3 regions of the Virgibacillus saliphilus genome follow, and region 2 is predicted to be linked to each of the others. Evidence: riboswitches for the same ligand, from Rfam matches in the RefSeq annotation. Region 2 holds a riboswitch; each other region holds the start of a gene.

Region 1 (6,920 bases), 860 kb from region 2:
CTCACATTGTTAGCGTTATGCATGGGTTTTTATATTTTCGGTGTTTTTAATTATGATTGGACAACAAGTCATATGGCAGCCATATTTATTGTTGTAGCAATTGGTACCGCTGTCATTGCTAGATTAACACCTAATAAATTGGTGAAAGTATTTACAAAAGGAACACAGCAATTGGCTTATGGAGCTTTGATTATAGGGTTGGCTCGATCTATTATAATTTTATTAGAAAACCAGCAGGTTTTAGATACAATAGTTCATGGCTTATCCGCAGCAATCTCTCCATTATCGTCTTATACAGGAGCAATCGCTATGTTTGTAATGAATGCCCTTTTCAATTTATTTGTCTCTTCTGGAAGTGCCCAGGCTGCTATTGTTATGCCACTAATGACTCCATTGGCTGATATAATGGAAATTCCCAGACAAGTGGCTGTACTAGCCTATAAGCTTGGTGATGGATTTACAAATGTAATAACACCTGCTTCAGGAACGTTAATGGCTTGTTTAGCAGTTGCCGGCGTTTCTTGGATAAAGTGGATAAAATTTATCTTACCACTTGTTGCAATATGGACTGTGCTTGCTATCATATTCTTATCCATTGCTGTTGTGATAAATTGGGGGCCGTTTTAAAAGCCTAGAAAAGTTAATTGCTACCATGAATAGACAGGAATGATAGCTTTGGTTTATTTACGATTTTGTACCAGATTCCATATCCTTATTATTGTTAATAGAGTTTATATCGATAATAGAACTACTTAAGTGTCCAACCTTTGTTTCTATTTTTTCTACCTTAATACTATTCTTCAAACATGTAAAAAAGAAGCGTTTGTAGAATAGTATTCATGAGAAGAAAGGCAGGCCCTTTAAATTGCTCCATATTGATTTATAATTTGGTGAAAGTACAAAACTAAAAATATGGTTGACAAAAGTCCGATTTCACATTATTATAAAATATAAATAAATAGTTGCGGTTGAAAATTGTGGGAGAGACTAAGTAAAGTTTTAACTTAGCACCGAAGGAGCAAGTACCCAAAATTGGGTGTTAATCTCTCAGGTTAAAGGATCACAATAAGACGCGTCTCTGGAGAGAGCCACAGGCCACCAACGGAGTTAAACTCTCAGGTAAAAGGACAGAGGAAAATAGAAAACACCTATTTTCCTCTGTCCTTTTTATTGACAAATCGTTTTTTAATTTTGAGGCTTTGAAAGCGGTTCCTAAAAAGTGTTGAATACTAATGTGTTGTTCAGATAAACTTCATCCCTTAATTATGGAAAAAATGGAAAGTTATATTCGTTAGTATAGTTATTATGAAAGGAATAGAAATTTAATATCGGCGGATGATTGTCGTGGGAAAGTGTATGTTCACCGAAGGAGCAAGTTCCAAAAATACCCTTGGAATAAATCTCTCAGGTAGATGAAACCACAACAGGACGCACCTCTGGAGAGAGCGTATATAAACGCCACCAAAGGGGAAAGCTCTAAGAAGGAGTTAATCTCTCAGGTAAAAAGGACAGAGAAGGGTAGCAAATGCATGATACCCTTCTCTGTCCTTTTTTGACGTATATAAAAGGGTTAAAGAATCATCCCATTACTTTCAAGGTAGGTAACCCGATATAATGAAAGACTTAGGGTTATGGGTCAGGCGTACAAATTAAAAAGGAGGAGTAAACAATGAGTTTACAACAAAATGATTCCATTATTTTTGAAGCGATTAAAAAGGAACATGAGCGTCAACATGACACACTGGAGTTAATTGCATCCGAGAACTTTGTTAGTGAAGATGTATTAGAGGCAATGGGGAGTGTGATGACAAATAAATATGCAGAAGGTTATCCTGGGAAACGTTATTATGGCGGATGTGAATATGTCGATATAGCTGAAACAACTGCTATTGAACGCCTAACTAAATTATTTAATGCCAAATATGCGAATGTACAGTCACATTCAGGTGCACAAGCAAACTTTGCCGTTTTTTATGCATTACTACAGCCTGGTGATAAAATAATGGGAATGAATCTTTCACATGGGGGGCACTTGACTCATGGAAGCCCTGTCAATATTTCTGGAAAATGGTTTGATGTCGTATCTTATGAAGTGAATAAAGACACGCAATTGATCGATTACGATGAATTAGAAGCGATAGCCGAAAAAGAAAAACCTAACGTGATTATTGCAGGAGGAAGTGCTTACGCAAGGACGATTGATTTTGCACGCTTTAAGGAAATTGCGGATCAAGTTGGAGCAAAACTGATGGTAGATATGGCTCATATCGCAGGACTTGTAGCAACTGGAGTTCATCCATCACCGATCCCGTATGCAGATGTTGTGACTAGTACGACACATAAAACATTAAGAGGACCGCGTGGAGGAATTATTTTAACGAATGACGAGGAGGTTATGAAGAAGGTTAATAAGGCTGTTTTCCCGGGAATTCAGGGTGGACCATTAATGCATATTATTGCTGCTAAGGCCGTTGCTTTCAATGAAGCATTACAGCCAAGTTTTACAGAGTACGCCAAACAAATTGTTCAAAATGCAAAAGTTCTTAGTAAAACATTAAAAAATGAAGGTGCAACACTTGTATCGGGGGGAACAGATAATCATATTGTTCTTTTAGATGTACGTCCGTGGAAATTAACAGGTAAAGATGCAGAAAAGATATTAGAAGATGTAGGAATTACTGCAAATAAAAATACGATCCCATATGATCCAGAAAGTCCATTTGTTACAAGTGGAATTCGTATGGGTACAGCTGCCTTAACAACACGAGGTATGAAGCAAGAAGAGATGGAGAAAATCGGAAAAGTCATTGCTTCCGTTTTGAATAATAAAGAAGATAAGGAAGTACTGGAGAAAGCAAAACAAACAACGAAAGAAATTTGTGATGCATTTCAGCTATATCAAAATCCAGTGGAAGTATAAGAAACAAACGATGTAACGAAGGTCAAAAATAATCAAGTGATTCATGCAGCAAACTAAGGTAAAGTCTTTAAAGAAGCCCGAAACAAATTTGCAAAAATGAATAGATACAGATTGATGTAAAACTAACCTTTTCCATTTTGCGTAATATGTGAACTTCGGTGGAGTAGAAGATGTTCTAATTTCTTGCACAGGTTACATCGGGGAAGGTGGGTTTGGCCTACACTTAGCTTACGGCGCTGTGTTGACAATAAGGAAGTTGGGGCACCACTTAAAATGCAAATTCGTAAAAAATGATGTGGTTGTAGCCCCAACATCATTTTATAAAAGAATAAGATGGACTCAGGATGTTAAAAAATACGTTCGGGAGGAAAACAGTAAATGATGAATGAGTTGCTGTATAGCAAGGAACATGAATGGGTTTTACGTTTAGACGAGAATAATGTACGAATCGGGATCTCAAATTATGCACAAGAAGAATTAGGGGATATCGTCTTTGTAGAAAATCCGGTAGAAGATGATGAAGTCACGGCAAACGAATTAATGGGCACCATTGAGTCAGTTAAGGCGGTTTCAGATCTTTATTCTCCAGTATCAGGAGTGGTTGTTCAAGCAAATGAGGTGTTAGATGATAGCCCGGAATTGATAAATGAAGAACCATATGAGTCAGGTTGGTTAGTAGAAGTAGAATTATCTAATCCTGAGGAATTGGAAACACTATTAAATGAAGAAAGTTACCAGGCGTTTATTAATGAAGGTGGGGAATAAATTGGCTAGCACCTATTGGTATTTGCTGGACACGGAGCTGGCATGTATGACTATTACCTATCCAAGTGTAAGTCCAAGCAATAAAACGGAAAGTGTTTCAGAATTTGACAGCGAAAGGGGGCAGCTAATTGACTATTACTTTAACAGATTCAGCGCTCGATCAGCTTAAGACTACAGAAATAAAAGAAGAGCGGTATCCTCGGATTGATGCTGAGATGGCTGGTGGCTGTGGAATATCTGTGAAACTCAAGCTTGTTTTCGATGGGGTGCGCCGAAAGGATTCAGTTATAGAATATGAGGGAATTCAAATACGTATAGACCGTTTTTCGAAGCGTTATTTAGATGAAGAAACGCAAATTGATTATAACATTGAGCAAGGGTTCCTAATTGGAACGAGTTTTATATCAAGTGCATGTGCAATTGAACTGGATTAACAGGATCAGAAAGAGCAATTGTTCAAAGGGAAAATAGAGGGAGAGGGTTTCTAATGGAAGAAGAATATGATGTTACTATTATTGGCGGTGGACCAGGAGGATATGTTACAGCTATTCGTGCAACCCAGTTAGGCTTAAAAACAGCGATAGTGGAAAAGGAGAAGCTAGGTGGAACATGCCTCCATGCTGGTTGTATCCCAAGCAAAGCATTCTTAAGATGTGCGGAAGTATATGCTGATACAAAAAATGGAGAAACATATGGTGTTATAGCTTCCGAGGTTGGGCTTGATTTTTCAAAGGTGCAATCCCGAAAAGAGGAAATCGTGACGCACTTATTTAAGGGGATTCAACATTTAATGACAAAAGGGAAAATTGATGTTTATGAGGGGACTGGAAGTATTTTAGAATCAAAAGATGTACTAGTAAAAAAGAATAATGAAGAGCAAATATTAAAATCCAAAAATAGTATCATTGCTACAGGTTCCCGCCCAAAAACGCTCCCCGGACTGGAAGTAGATGGACAGTATGTGATGACGTCTGAAGAAGCCTTGAAATTAGAAGAGTTACCGGATTCCATTATCATTGTGGGCGGGGGTGTAATTGGAATTGAATGGGCATCGATGTTTGTTGACTTCGGACTAAAAGTAACAGTGATAGAATATGCGAATAGGATTTTACCGATGGAAGATAAAGATATTTCAAAAGAAGTACAAAGGTTAATGAAGAAAAAAGGTGTTAAAGTTATAACAGGCGCAAAGGTGCTTTCTGAAACATTAGAAAAGAGCGACGGTGTTTCCATTAAAGTAGAACATAAAGGAAAAGAAACGCTATTTTCTGCAGATAAATTATTTGTTTCTGTCGGTCGTTTACCGAATACAGAAGGACTTGGTCTCGAAAATACGACGATTGAAATGGAACGTGGCTTTATTACTACAAATCAATACTACCAAACAAACGAACGAAGTATCTATGCTATTGGTGATGTGATAGACAGCTTACAACTTGCTCATGTTGCATCACATGAAGGGTTGATCGCAGTCGAACATATAGCTGGTAAAAAACCTGCATCACTTGATTATCCACTTGTTTCAAGGTGTATCTACAGCAATCCGGAAGCAGCAAGTGTTGGTTTTACAGAGGCTGAGGCAAAGGAGAAAGGTTATCAGGTGAAAATAGGTAAATTCCCATTTCGCGCAATTGGGAAGTCTCTTGTATTCGGTAAATCGGACGGTTTTGTCAAATTTGTTGTTGAAGAAGCGTCGAATAAGCTGTTAGGAGCACATATGGTAGGGCCACATGCCACGGATATGATCACAGAAGCGGGTCTAGCCCAAGTATTAAATGCTACAGCTATGGACATTGCTCACACCATTCACCCTCATCCAACACTATCTGAAGCAATTGGTGAAGCAGCATTAGCAGTAGATGGTATGGAGATTCATGCTTAGATCTGGCAATATCGAAACAAGATGCTGAACGAAAAAGCAGTAGAATAGTTGAAAGGAAAGGTAGACTTTGTTGTACTTGCAGGATACATGCAAATATTTTCCTCTAATTTAGATTATTATTTGTGGCAATAAAACAATTGAATTTGCGTAACATTTTATATATCAATATTTTTAAAAATTTGTTCTTTTGTTTATATTGGATCATCATTCAATAGCGGGGAGAAGGAAGAGACCGCTTACGGAATGAAGCTTCACTTTATTATAAAGGCGGTGGTATATATGAAATATAATTCAGTGTTTGACATTATCGGTCCATTAATGATTGGACCATCAAGTTCCCATACAGCAGGAGCGGCGAGAATTGGGAAAGCTGCACGAAATTTATTAGGGAGTGAACCGCATTGGGCAAAGATCCATTTATATGAGTCCTTTGCTAAAACATACAAAGGTCATGGGACGGACTTTGCCCTTGCTGGAGGATTATTAGGCTTTGAAACGGATGATCCAAGAATGAATAAAGCACTTGAACTTGCAAAAGCGCGTGGATTAAGGATTGAATTTATTGAAGACACAAGCGCAGTAAGCCACCCAAACACAGCCCGTTTAATTATTGGCAATGCTCGAGATCAAGTAGAGTTAGTAGGAGTATCTATTGGTGGTGGAAAAGTTGAAATCAGCGAACTAAATGGCTTTGAACTGCGTTTGTCCGGAAATCATCCAGCGATTCTTGTCACACATAATGACCATTTTGGTGCTATAGCCTCTGTTACGGCCATCTTGGCTAAACACAAAATAAATATCGGGCATATGGAAGTAAATCGGAAAGACCTTGGTGAGGAAGCATTAATGGTGATTGAAACAGATCAAAATGTTGAAGAACTTGTTCTGCAAGAATTAATGAAAATGCAAAATATTCTTCATGTGTCGATGATTGTTAGTTAAAGGAGGTATCATATGTTTCGAACAGTAGCAGAATTAGTAGAGTTAGCAGAAAAAGAAAACATATTGATTTCTGAGGTGATGATCCGTCAAGAGATGGATGCTAAAGAAAAAACAAGAGAAGCCATATTGTCTGAAATGGAAAGAAATCTTGACGTGATGGAAAATGCAGTTGAAGATAGCCTAAAAGGGGTAAACTCTGTAACTGGTTTAACTGGTGGAGATGCTGTTTTAATTCAGGAATATATGAAAAACAATACCCCATTAGCCGGCAACGTACTTTTGGATGCAGTAAGTAAAGCAATGGGCACAAATGAAGTAAATGCAGCCATGGGGACGATTTGTGCAACTCCAACAGCGGGTAGCGCAGGCGTTGTTCCAGGAACATTATTTGCAGTGAAAAATCAGCTAAAC
Region 2 (6,920 bases):
AAGTTTAATTGGTACTGTAAAAGCTAGGACTAGAAACTATTAAGAGGTGATAACCATGTCCGGAAATGATTATGTAAAATTTATGACGGAACAAGTGGTCACATATATTGATTTACCTGCTGAAGAAAGAAAAAAGCGCAGAGCAGAACAAAAAAAGCCCCCTGCAACTTACAGTAGTCGCTGGTTGGGGATTTTGCCATTCGCGCTAAAAACAATTTGGAAAAAGGCTCAATAACAGGTGCTTATGCGCAACACCTGTTATTTTTCTATGCAAACGCATCCTCCGTAAGATAAAAAATACCTCCATTAATTACTTCATAGGATATGTATGGTTCATAACGTTTTTTGATTTCAATCAATTCTTTTTGCTTTTGTTCTTGCATTGTTTCTGTTTGTTCTGTATAAAAATGATGTAGCATTTGTATTTCTTCATCTAATGCTTTCCATGATTCTTCGGCCCATTCATGTGTTTGATTTTCAATGTAATTATCAATGACCGACTGGATGCGAAGATAACCGCTATTTATTTTAATAAGCGGTGAAATGGGGTAACAATAATCAGATATGGACATTTGAAGCGATACTTGCTGCATTATCTCCATCATTTCTACTTTCATTATTCCGCTGACTAAATGCAATCCGAGTGAAAAAACTTCATCCTTTTTTTGCTTTCCAACATAGCTTACCTTTAAATTTATCACCAACCAGGGGTAAAGCGGGGTATTTTGATTGGTTTTCACCTTTTGGAATAATTTAGTAACCTTTTCATTTTGTTTAAGCTGGTTAAGTATTTGTTGTAACCGTGGGCTTCCGAAATGAATCCATTCCCCTTTTTCTTCTCGCTTTTCCGGGTTCGTGATGAGTGTAAGTTTCATTGGCTCACCGGCATACCCCGTGTTCTTCACATAATGCCAATAGAACGGACGATTCATTAACGCCCTATCCATTTCTTCTGTTAATTGTACTGTTAATACACCATCCTCATTAAAAATGAGTTCACACTGATTTGCGGTAAAATAATCTTGCAGGAATTCATGTAAATTAGTAATTGCCATAGGAACGCTCCTTATTATCTCGCGTTATCACGAGTATGTTTAATAATAGATGAGAGATTGTCCAATTTAATTTTAGCTTCACCTGTTGATGTAGATGTTGCATAAATATTTTCAATTTCCGTTTCCATATCTGTTATATCAAGCTCAGCTAAAATATCATCCAGATGACCAATAACTTGCTCAAAAAGGTTGATTTTTTCATATAGCAAGTTCATAATATGTTCTTCGATTGTATCCTTGATTGCAAAATTATATACATGGACATCTTTTTCCTGACCGTAACGATGGATGCGTCCAATACGTTGTTCTAATCGCATCGGATTCCAAGGTAGGTCATAATTAATCATATGATTACAAAATTGCAGATTTATACCCTCACCGCCTGCCTCTGTAGCAATTAAAACCTGTGCATGATCTCTGAAAAGTTGCCGCATCCAGTCCTTTTTCCCTTTTTTGAAACCACCTCTAAAAGGAACAGAAGAAATTCCCTCTTGTTGCAGGTACCATTGCAGGTAATATTGGGTAGCCCGGTACTCGGTAAAAATAATTACTTTTTCATCCCCAATTGCTTTCAGTAATTCAACCACTTTTTCTGCTTTTATATGGTGAGGTAATTGTTCAATTTTTGACAGTACCGACTGAATTGAATCTTTATTATCTCCTTCCATTGCTAATTTTTGAAGGGATAAATAACAAGCCTCACGTGACGAGCATAATTCTCGTAAAAAAGTAATCTTGGAAAAAGAGGAAAAAGGCATTGTTATATGATTAAGTTCCTCGTAAACCTCCATCTGTTCCGGTGCAAAATCAACCCAAACCGTTTCAATATTACGATTGGTATTATTCAATGTTGTATCTTGTCTGGTGTTACGAATCATTACTTTTTGGATTAGTTGCTTCAAATATATGTCCTGTTTGATTTTCTTGCGATCCTTTCCGTATTGGTTGAGAAATGAATCGTAATTACCCAAATGACCTGGCCTTAATATCGAAACCAGGTTAAATATTTCAACAAGTCGATTTTGAACAGGAGTTGCTGTTAGTAATAAACAGTATTTCTTCTTTAACAAACGAACAAAGGAATAGTTTTTTGTTTTATGATTTTTTAACTTATGGGCTTCATCAATCAATATAAAGTCATAGTCGATATCCAATATATTTTCACGATGCGGGGAACGCTTTGCCGTATCCATCGATGAAATAATAACATCAAACTGATCCCAGGAATAATTTTTTCTGTGGGCAACCGCTGGGATATAAAATTTTTCATTTAGTTCCTTCACCCACTGGTTTACGAGAGAGGCTGGAACGAGGATAAGGGCTTTTTTCACTAAGCCTCTAACCATGTATTCTTTTAATATGAGACCCGCTTCAATGGTTTTGCCGAGGCCAACTTCATCAGCTAATATAGCACGGCCGTTCATGTTTTCGATTGCTTGCTTTGCTGTTTCAATTTGATGACCTAAAAATTCAACATGTGGTAGATATTCCAATGCGCGTAATCCGGAAAATGCAGGCGCAATTTTCGTAAGCTCAGCTTGATAAGCCATAGAAAAAAGATCCCATGATGAAAACTTGCCTTCCTTCTCAAAACTGGATTGCAGCTGATCAATGAATGTTGAATCTTTTTGTAAGTGAATAGACGTCATATGATACTTCCTTTTTTAATGGATTAAAATGAAATTAAAATATATTCTATATATTCTCCAGCAGTTATATGCTATAATGAAGTTAGATTTTTCACGTGATGCTTGTAATAGTATAACCAAATAAGCCATTTTCATAAAAGCGAATGAATACAAGGGGAGAGTTTACGTATAACGTAACGCCGAAGGAGCAAGCATTCCGCGAATCTCTCAGGCAAACAGACTCTTGTAGGACGCACCTCTGGAGAGTGTTTACGAACGAGTAGACCACCCACGAAGCAAGTATCTATGCGAAAATGCCGAATTTTCCTGTATAGATATGCAACTTTCTGGTATGAAGACAGAGATTTCCTGGTATCTGGTATCAGTGAAATCTCTGTTTTTGTGTTTTTTAGAATAAATATAAAAAGGAGTGGATGGGTTGAGTGAGTTAAAACGAACACCGTTATTTCCGGAGTATGAAAAATTGGGGGCAAAAACAGTCGATTTCGGTGGCTGGGATCTTCCAATACAATTCTCAGGTATTAAACATGAACATGAGACCACAAGAAACAAAGCGGGTTTATTTGATGTTTCACATATGGGGGAAATTACTGTAAAGGGTCAGAAAAGTTTGGAATTCCTGCAAAAGATGACAACAAACGATGTATCAAAACTAACCCCAGAACGTGCTCAATACACGTTCATGTGCTATGAAAACGGTGGTACTGTTGATGACTTTATCATTTATATGTTGGAAGAAAATGATTATTTATTGGTAGTGAATGCAGCTAATACAGAAAAAGACTTCGATTGGCTAAAGGAAAACAATGACTATAGCGGAGAAGATGTAAGCATTGCCAATGTATCAAATAATTATGCGCAATTAGCCGTACAAGGTCCCGAAGCACAAAAAACTGCAAAAGGTAACGAATACAGATTTATGTGAAATTAAGTTCTTCCGTTTTTATAGTGATGTTTATTTCACGTCCATTGATGTACCTGCCATTGTGTCACGCACAGGTTATACAGGGGAAGACGGATTTGAAATTTATATTGATAAATCATATGGAAGCGATTTATGGAGGTTAATATTGGAAGCTGGAGAACATGAAGGAGTGGAACCTATTGGATTAGGTGCAAGAGACACCTTACGTTTTGAAGCAAATTTAGCACTTTATGGACAGGAGCTTTCCAAAGATATAACACCAGTTGAAGCTGGGTTGAAATTTGCTGTAAAGGTTCATAAAGAAGCGGACTTTATTGGAAAGAAAAAATTAAAGCAGCAGATTGAGTATGGACCAGCGAGAAAACTTGTTGGGATTGAAATGATTGATAAAGGAATCCCTCGTCATGGATATGGGGTATATAGTGGGGAGGAGGAAATCGGGTTTATTACTTCCGGTACACAATCCCCAACATTGAATAAAAATATCGGATTAGCTTTAGTGAAAGCAGAATTTGCGATAGAAAACACAGAATTATATGTTCAAGTTCGAAAACGTAAGTTAAAAGCGACAGTTGTAAAAACACCATTTTACCAGCGAGCGAAATAGGGAGGGATTAGTAATGGAATTTCGTTATTTACCGATGACAGAAGCGGATAAGAAAGAGATGTTAGATACAATTGGGTTAGAGTCAACGGATGATTTATTTTCTGATATTCCGAGTAACGTGCGTTTTAAAAGAGAACTTAATCTCAAACAACCTGCAAATGAAGCACAATTAAAGAAGGAATTAACCGTAATGGCAAATAAAAATGCAAACGTAGCATCGTATAGTTCCTTTTTAGGTGCGGGGGTTTATGATCATTTTATTCCATCTGTCGTAGATCATGTTATATCAAGGTCAGAATTTTATACTGCGTATACACCTTATCAGCCGGAAATATCTCAAGGCGAACTTCAGGCGATCTTTGAGTTCCAAACGATGATTACGGAATTAACAGGTATGGACGTCGCAAACTCATCGATGTATGACGGAGGAACCGCACTTGCTGAAGGGGTAACTCTGAGCGCGGCACAAACGAAGAAGAAAAAAATTCTCGTCTCCAAGGCCGTCCATCCTGAATCAAGGGAAGTTATTAACACCTATGCTAAAGGACCTAATCTAGAAATTATAGAAATTGATTACCGTAATGGGCTTACTGACTTAGATCAGCTTTCAAGAGAATTAGATGAAAATACAGCAAGTGTTGTACTACAATATCCAAACTTTTTTGGACAAATTGAACCACTCGAGAAGATCAATGAATTAATCAGACAACAAAAGAAAACCATGTTTATTGTTTCCAGTAATCCGTTGTCGTTAGGTTATTTGACGCCACCGGGGGAATTTGGTGCTGATATTGTTGTCGGGGATACGCAAGTATTTGGAATACCGGCACAGTTTGGTGGCCCGCACTGTGGATATTTTGCAACAACCAGTAAATTAATGCGCAAAGTTCCCGGTCGCTTGGTTGGACAAACAAAGGATGAAGATGGTATGCGCGGTTTTGTATTAACATTACAGGCAAGAGAACAGCATATTAGAAGGGATAAAGCCACATCCAATATTTGTTCAAATCAAGCATTAAATGCATTAGCAAGCTCTGTTGCGATGAGTTCCATCGGGAAGCATGGATTGAAAAAAATGGCGAAATTAAACATGCAAAAAGCTCGCTATGCAAAACAAAAGCTGGAACAATCCAATATTTCTGTCGTTACGGAAGGGGCTTTCTTCAATGAATTAGTTGTGAAACTAGTTGATTCGGTAAGTGAAATTAATTCAAAACTACTGCATAAAGGGATTATTGGTGGTTATGATCTTGGACAGGCGTATCCGGAACTTGAAGGCCATATGCTAATTGCTGTAACTGAAAATCGCACAAAAGAAGAGATTGATACTTTTGTTAAAGAACTGGGGGATATCAATGGCTAATAATGATTTTCCATTAATTTTTGAACGTAGTAAAGAAGGAAGAACGAGTTATAGTTTACCGGAAATGGATGTTCCTGAAGTAGAATTGGATGAGGAATTGGAAAGCTCTTATATTCGCGAATCTGCTCCTAATTTACCTGAAGTGAGCGAGTTGGATATTATCCGACATTATACAGGTCTTTCCAATCGGAATTATGGGGTGGATTCAGGTTTTTATCCACTCGGATCTTGTACGATGAAATACAATCCGAAAATAAACGAGGATGTTGCACGTTTGGACGGATTCAATCATATTCATCCACATCAAAATACCGAGAGCGTCCAGGGTGCAATGGAAATGATGTATGAATTGCAAGCCTCATTACGGGAAATTACCGGAATGCATGAAGTATCACTTCAGTCTGCAGCAGGAGCCCAAGGCGAATGGACCTCCCTAATGATGATTCGTGCATTTCATGAAGCAAATGGTGATTTTAATCGTACAAAAGTCATTGTTCCTGATTCTGCACATGGAACGAATCCTTCCTCAGCGGCTGTTGCCGGATTTGATGCAGTTACCGTTAAAACGAATGATCATGGTTTAGTTGATATAGAAGATTTAAAAGGTCTGGTCGGAAAAGATACAGCAGCATTAATGTTAACCAATCCGAACACATTAGGTTTATTTGAAACTGAAATTAAAGAGATGGCAGAAATCATTCATGGTGTGGGCGGAAAATTATATTATGATGGAGCTAACTTGAATGCCATTATGGGCTATGCAAGACCAGCAGATATGGGATTTGATGCAGTGCACGTAAACCTACACAAAACATTTACAGGCCCACACGGTGGCGGAGGTCCTGGATCTGGACCGGTAGGTGTATCCCAAGAACTCGAGCCATTTTTACCAAAGCCAATACTGGTTAAAAATGAAAACAAATACGATTTTGACTATGATAGGCCAAATTCGATTGGCAGAATAAAACCTTATTACGGAAATTTTGGAATTAATCTTCGTGCCTATACGTATATCCGTACAATGGGGGCAGAAGGACTTAAGAAAGTTAGTGAATATGCTGTATTAAATGCAAATTACATGATGCGTAAACTTGGAAAAGCATATGACCTCCCATACCAGCAACACTGCAAACATGAATTTGTTTTATCAGGAAAAAAACAGAAGAAATTGGGTGTTCGAACGCTGGATGTGGCCAAGCGATTGCTTGATTATGGTTATCATCCACCAACGATATACTTCCCGTTAAATGTGGAAGAAGCAATGATGGTTGAGCCAACAGAAACAGAATCCAAGGAGACATTGGACGGGTTTATAGATTCC
Region 3 (6,920 bases), 1.8 Mb from region 2:
TAATATTTTCTTCACTAACTAAATCAGGCAAGTTATTTTTTATCGCTTCTTTTACTTTATCACTATGTCGTTGCTGATCTTGATGACCTTTACGATGGAGGGACCAGTCTTCCTTGGAGACGACGAAATTTCTATTTTCTTCCTGCATTGAATCCCCACCTTTGTTGTTTTCTCTATCCTATGCGAAGTCAAAAAAGGAATTGCCAAAAATTTCGGATATAATAAAATAACAAGACTAAAGTCTAGTCTTGTTATTTGTGTTACCGATTAAGCAAGCTTCCTACATACCGCAATAATTCATTTGCTGAAATGGAGTTATAACCATATTCATCGATTAAACGAGCAATCACTTCATTGACTTTTTTGAGTTGAGATTCATCCGGGGTCTTGGACGTTGTTGTAATTTTAACAACATCTTTGAGATCCGCAAACAATTTATTCTGAATGGCTTCCCGCAAGCGCTCATGCGAATTATAGTCGAAGCGCTTACCCTTTCTTGCATAGGCAGAGATACGAATGAGAATTTCTTCTCTGAAGGCCTTTTTGGCATTTTCTGAGATGCCAATTTGCTCCTCAATCGAACGCATTAATTTCTCATCCGGATTCAATTCCTCCCCTGTTAAAGGATCTTTTAGTTTATTCTTATTGCAATAAGCCTCTACATTATCAAGGTAGTTATCCATTAATGTCTTGGCTGATTCTTCATAAGAATAGACGAACGCTTTTTGGACTTCTTTCTTCGCAATTTCGTCATATTCTTTTCGTGCAACGGAAATATAGTTCATATAATTTTCTTTATCTTCCTCTGAAATCGATGGATGCTGCTCAAGTCCTTCTTTCAGTGAACGCAACACATCAAGCGCATTAATCGCAGGGACCTCCTTACTAATAATAGTAGAAGAAATACGGTTAATCACATACCGCGGGTCGATCCCATTCATGCCTTCATCGGGAAATTCATTCCGTAACTCATCCATATCAATCTGGTTAAATTCCTCGATGTCCTCCCCGTCATATAGGCGCATTTTTTTAACGTTATCCATCCCTTGCTTTTTCGAATCCTTCAGTCTTGTCAAAATGGAAAAAATAGCTGCTACTCTTAATGCATGTGGTGCAATATGAACATGATTCATATCGCTTTCTCCGATCATTTTTTCATAAATCCGCTCTTCCTCACTCACTCTGAGATTATAAGGAATTGGCATAACAATAATGCGTGAGTGAAGCGCCTCATTCTTCTTATTCGAAATAAACGAACGATACTCAGTCTCGTTGGTATGCGCCACGATTAGTTCATCAGCAGAAATGAGCGCAAACCGCCCTGCTTTGAAATTACCTTCTTGTGTCAAGGACAGAAGATGCCAAAGGAACTTCTCATCGCATTTCAACATTTCCTGAAACTCCATCATTCCACGGTTCGCCTTATTCAACTCCCCATCAAAACGATACGCACGCGGGTCCGATTCCGAACCATATTCCGCAATGGTTGAAAAATCAATGCTTCCTGTTAAATCAGCAATATCCTGGGACTTCGGATCAGAAGGGGTAAATGTTCCAATCCCGACACGTCTATCCTCAGAAAGGAAAATGCGTTCCACCTTCACATCTTCAATCCGCCCTCCATATTCCTTCTCAAGCCGCATGGCATTGAGTGGGGACAAACTACCCTCAATCCGAATCCCATATTCCTCGAAAAAGTCCTCACGTAAATGCTGTGGAATGAGATGAAGCGGATCCTCATGCATCGGGCAGCCCTTAATCGCATAAACAGCACCTTCATCTGTTCTGGAAAATTGTTCAAGTCCACGTTTGAGCATCGTTACAATGGTCGACTTTCCACCACTAACAGGGCCCATTAATAATAAAATTCGCTTGCGGACATCAAGTCGTTTTGCTGCAGGGTGAAAGTACTCCTCTACCAGCCTTTCAATAGCCTCTTCAAGCCCAAATATGGCCTCCCCGAAAAAGCTGTACATTTTTCTCCCATCTTTTTCAATTAAACCAGAGTTTTTAATCATATTATAAACGCGTGAATGGGCTGTTTGGGCAACTTCCGGCCTTTCCCTTACAATGTCCATATACTCCGCGAAAGTTCCCTCCCACTTTAACTTTTCCTCTTCTTCCCGGTGATTCTTTACTTTATTTAATATATCCGTAATACTCCCTCCATCCATGTCACGATTTATATAGCCTATGCAAGAGGGGGATTATAATGCTAGATAATGGGGAGCTGTTTTGCATCATTTACTTATGCATATGTAAACAACGACTTGTTGCCATCAATGGCTAACAAGTCGTTGTTATCAAGATTATGACACCTCATATTAAACGAGGGATCCACCTCATTTATATCTTTCAAAATGCCTTCGGATGCCCGGTAAGACAGAGCATCAATGGTACCTATCGAATTGAAACAACGACTATGAGGAAAGCAGAAACGCCAATAACAAACACGTTTTCCGCTTCTCCCATTAAAAAAATTTAACTCCTTTTATATAACACGCACGGAAACAATGTCTTGGATCCCGTTCATTTCTTCTTTCAGATTGGATATAGTCGCTTCATCTACGTCATCTTCAATATCTACCATCGTATACGCATAATCTCCACGGCTTCTGTTAATCATATCCGCGATATTTAAGTTGTTGTTCGATATCGCAGTCGTAATACGGGCAACCATGTTTGGAACATTATGATGAAAAGCTGTCACCCGGCTTTTTCCAGTGTAAGGAATAGAGGCATCCGGGAAATTCACCGCATTTTTGATATTGCCTGTTTCCAGGAAATCTTTCACCTGGCGCGTTGCCATAACCGCACAGTTTTCTTCTGATTCTTTCGTGGAAGCACCGAGATGTGGAATGGGAACGGTATTTTTCATGTTTAACACATGTTCATTGGGAAAATCGGTAATATATTTCCCTACTTGCCCCCTTTCCAAAGCCTCTGCCATATCTTGCTCATGAACAAGCCCTCCTCTGGAAAAATTGAAAATATGAACGCCCGGTTTCATAACGTTGAACGTTTCCGCGTTGAACATATCCTTTGTATCGTTTGTTAATGGAACATGAACAGTAATATAATCAGCTGTTGCAAAAACCTCTTCGATCGTCATGGCCCGCCCAACGTTACGGGACAGCTCCCAAGCTGTATTTACTGAAATAAACGGATCAAAACCAATCACATCCATATCCAAATCAAGTGCGTCATTTGCTACAAGCGCTCCAACAGCACCTAACCCAATAACTCCTAATGTCTTCCCTTTAATTTCACTTCCTACCAATTGTTTCTTTCCTGCCTCTACCAGACTCGGAACTTGGTCCCCCTCATCTTGTAAGCTCCTTACCCATTCGACACCGGAGAATAAATTCCGTGATGATGCCATTAATGAGGTTATGACAAGTTCCTTTACAGCATTTGCATTGGCACCGGGTGTATTAAAAACAACAATACCCCGTTCTGTACATGCATCAACCGGAATATTATTCACACCTGCTCCAGCACGGGAAATGGCCTTTACATTATCCCCGATTTCCATCTCATGCATGTTATAACTACGAGCCACAATCGCATCCGGATTGTCACTGTCATTGTCAATCGTATAAGCATCCTTTTCAAATACAGCTAGTCCACTATCTGCAATATGATTTAACGTTTTGATTGTTTTCACTTTGTCCAGCGTTACTGTGCTCATTCTATCTCCTCTTCTCTATCACTGTTTTTTCAAAATCCTTTATAAATGTAACCAAGGTCTGAACACCTTCTAGTGGCATGGCATTATAAATACTGGCACGCATCCCTCCAACAGAACGATGGCCTTTTAATGTCTCCAGCCCTTTCGCTTGTGCTTCTTTGATAAAAGCAGCATCTACATCTGCAGAATGGGAAACAAAAGGAATGTTCATCCATGAACGGCTGTCTTTTCGGACTGGAGATTGAAACACGGAAGATTCCTCGAGCGCATCATACAAAAGGGCTGCTTTCTCCTGGTTTCTTTTTTCCATTTCCTTCAAGCCCCCTCGTTCCTTCAGCCATTCAAATACGAGCTTCGCCATATAGATTCCATATGTAGGCGGCGTATTGTATAACGAACCACTATCACGATGTGTTTTATAATGAAGCATAGCTGGGCAAGTTGCGGCTGCATGGCCAATTAAATCTTCTCGAATAATAATAACAGTCAAGCCAGCGGGGGCGATATTTTTTTGTGCCCCGGCATAAATCAAGCCAAATTTGGACACATCAATTTCCGATGATAGTATGTTGGAAGACATATCCGCGACAAGCGGTACATCACCGGTATCCGGGATAGTTGCATAAGCGGTCCCCTCAATGGTGTTATTTGTTGTGATATGCACATAATCGGCTTCCGGGTCGATCATAGACCTATCAACTTCTGGAATATAGGTGAAATTAGCTTCTTCCGATGATGCAATGACACGAATATCACCGTATTTCTGTGCCTCTTGGATCGCTTTCTTTGACCAGGATCCAGTATTGACATAGTCCGCTTTGCCATTTTTCGTTAACAAATTCAACGGCACCATGGCAAATTGCTGGGAGGCCCCTCCTTGAAGGAAAAGTACGTTGTAATTGTTTGGAATTTCCATCAATTCGCGCAGCAATCGTTCCGCTTCGGTAATAATATCCGTAAACAAACCTGAACGATGACTTAATTCCATCACAGACATGCCCGAATTCCTATAGTTCACTAACTCCTCCTGAGCTTTCTTTAATACTGGAAGCGGAAGCATCGATGGCCCCGCTGAAAAATTAAACACCCTTTTCAAATCATCACATCCTTTCATGGTAAGTTGTTTTCTAAAAAACGTTTGTTGCTGGTAACACAAAAAATAGAGACTTCGACATTGTGACAACCTCCTTCGCCGTTCGGGTGGGTGCGCATCCTTAGGGCTCAGCTTCAACAAGTATAAAAAAGAGACTGAAGCCCCGGGGCCCCAATCTCACCAATATCAAAAGATATAACAAATACACATTTGTTATTCTTCTGTCCTTTTGCCTGAGATTTTGAACCCTTCGGCGTGCAATGTGCTTGCATCCTCTCCAGAAGCTGCTCCTGTTATAGTGTAACCCACAACAATCATAGCCTTGTTATTCTATTTTAAATGCTAAAAACATTTATGCCCAATTCATTCACCCTCCTAATAACGCAAAGAGGCAAGGGAATTTACTCCCCTTACCTCTGCCCAGGCGAACGACAATGGCTACCATGTGCTCCCTCGCGGTTATCCGCGTTCGCCAGTTACACATGGCCTTTATTCGTTAAATTTCATATATTTATATTACCAAAGTCATCCGTAATCTTCAAGCGGTAATGGATGTTTTAATGAGATGTTAAATGAATTCTTTATCTGTCTCTTCCATAACGATATCGTTTAGCTTAACATCAACCGAATTCGCAATCGTATCGCCAACCGGGCAAGTTCTTTCAATAAACGACACAAATTCTTCTACTTTACTTCTCGGGGCATCTGTTTTCATGTGAATATTGTAGGCCACATCACTATATCCCGGGCGAATATCTGATTTATTCATAAACCCGTCCGTATCAAGTGTACCTTCTACTTCAACCCAAAAGTCATCGAGTCTGATGTTAAACTGGTCGGCATATGTGCGCGCTGTAATAGCTTGACAGGCACCTAAAGCAGCTAGTATCAATTCAACCGGATTCATGCCACTATTCGTCCCCCCTAGCTGTTCCGGTTCATCAATTGTTAGAGAAAACTCTCTACTATTTGCCTTAACCTGCAACCCATCTTGTAAATGAGCTGTTGATTTAAATAATGATTTTGCCATAACAAATAACATCTCCTTATGCTATTTATTCTCTCCTATTTAGGATAACAGCTGCTGTAAGGAATTAGTATGGATAAATTGTGAAATATTGAGCAAAAGTGTCTAAAATAGCAGCAATAGACAAAATTTATTTATTTGGTGAATGAAAAAGGAAAAGCAACGTCTATATATAAATTGCTTTTCCTCCTTTCATTTATGTTCGTTTCCGAAATAAGCTTATTAGCGCCAATAGAACTGCTACTGCCGACAATAAAATAGGTACCCAATTGGCGGATCCGGATTCCGAAGTTTGTTGCACATCTTCTTGTTCCGTTTCGCTTGAACTGGTTTCATCACTATCTCCATGTGGTGCAACCGCGTCCCCTTCTTCGATTGTTGTCACGGAAGCAGGTTCCTCGGAATCAGGAGGACCAACCCATTCTACAACAGAGTCATCTTCATATGTTTGTAAAGCTTTCCAGCTAACTTCCCCTGACTCACTGGGATTTGCCCCGATAAAGGCAAATTCTATGAATTCATTCGGGGCTATTCCTTCGTCGCTTGCCGACCAGGTTACGGATGTTATTTGTTCATCTTCTCCTCTTTCTAATTCATAATCCCATTCTGCCATTGGCAAAATCGAAACAAAATCGACATCCTCCGGAATTTCTAGGGTCACTTCTGTTGTGTTAATATCCTTCTCTACAGGAACACGTACCGTATATTTTTCGTAGGCATTTGTTGTACTTTCACTGGGGTCTACCGTTACATGAGCATCTACGACAGATGTCATCAGAAATAAAAAGGCCACTGTCAATAACGGCACCATCCATCTTTCTTTTTTTAGCATTTATTTCTACCTCCATTATTCATCATTATCTCATCATCGATGCTTAACGTCTCTATGAATTATCATCTGATGTGGTAATAAATACATCATCTTCCCATTCTTTCACCTCCTCTTCCTCGTATTCAGCACGAATGGATACATGCCAACTTCCAGACATGGAGAATGGTAAATCCACTTGGTAATAGTCAGAATCAACCTTCTCCGCCTCAAATGGGCCTGAACTCATTCCATGATCCGGCATCGATATATCGACTGTTACCCGTTCTGGATTTTCCCC

Evidence for each region. A riboswitch is a leader RNA that binds a small molecule or an ion and turns the genes downstream of it on or off. The one in region 2 is predicted to bind glycine.
Region 1: it holds a riboswitch for glycine, as region 2 does, so the genes downstream of both, glyA (serine hydroxymethyltransferase) here and gcvT (glycine cleavage system aminomethyltransferase GcvT) in region 2, are expected to answer to the same signal.
Region 3: it holds a riboswitch for glycine, as region 2 does, so the genes downstream of both, serC (3-phosphoserine/phosphohydroxythreonine transaminase) here and gcvT (glycine cleavage system aminomethyltransferase GcvT) in region 2, are expected to answer to the same signal.

What each region holds. Positions count from the first base shown of each region.
Region 1 covers NZ_JAGYHC010000001.1:2,943,045-2,949,964, reverse strand. The annotation lists gene KFZ56_RS14315 (YfcC family protein) at 1-627, shown strand, start outside; glycine riboswitch at 969-1,073, shown strand; glycine riboswitch at 1,427-1,522, shown strand; gene glyA (serine hydroxymethyltransferase) at 1,670-2,920, shown strand; gene gcvH (glycine cleavage system protein GcvH) at 3,299-3,685, shown strand; gene KFZ56_RS14300 (iron-sulfur cluster biosynthesis family protein) at 3,814-4,119, shown strand; gene lpdA (dihydrolipoyl dehydrogenase) at 4,173-5,567, shown strand; gene sdaAB (L-serine ammonia-lyase, iron-sulfur-dependent subunit beta) at 5,847-6,509, shown strand; gene sdaAA (L-serine ammonia-lyase, iron-sulfur-dependent, subunit alpha) at 6,522-6,920, shown strand, end outside.
Region 2 covers NZ_JAGYHC010000001.1:2,083,801-2,090,720, forward strand. The annotation lists gene KFZ56_RS10055 (YqzE family protein) at 56-235, shown strand; gene KFZ56_RS10060 (YqhG family protein) at 267-1,055, opposite strand; gene KFZ56_RS10065 (DEAD/DEAH box helicase) at 1,070-2,704, opposite strand; glycine riboswitch at 2,848-2,937, shown strand; partial or broken gene gcvT (glycine cleavage system aminomethyltransferase GcvT) at 3,123-4,236, shown strand; gene gcvPA (aminomethyl-transferring glycine dehydrogenase subunit GcvPA) at 4,250-5,599, shown strand; gene gcvPB (aminomethyl-transferring glycine dehydrogenase subunit GcvPB) at 5,592-6,920, shown strand, end outside.
Region 3 covers NZ_JAGYHC010000001.1:3,926,216-3,933,135, forward strand. The annotation lists gene yhbH (sporulation protein YhbH) at 1-148, opposite strand, end outside; gene KFZ56_RS18760 (ATP-dependent protease PrkA) at 261-2,174, opposite strand; gene KFZ56_RS18765 (phosphoglycerate dehydrogenase) at 2,492-3,691, opposite strand; gene serC (3-phosphoserine/phosphohydroxythreonine transaminase) at 3,693-4,787, opposite strand; glycine riboswitch at 4,996-5,075, opposite strand; ZMP/ZTP riboswitch at 5,196-5,274, opposite strand; gene KFZ56_RS18775 (OsmC family protein) at 5,353-5,814, opposite strand; gene KFZ56_RS18780 (YcnI family copper-binding membrane protein) at 6,008-6,643, opposite strand; gene KFZ56_RS18785 (copper resistance protein CopC) at 6,696-6,920, opposite strand, start outside.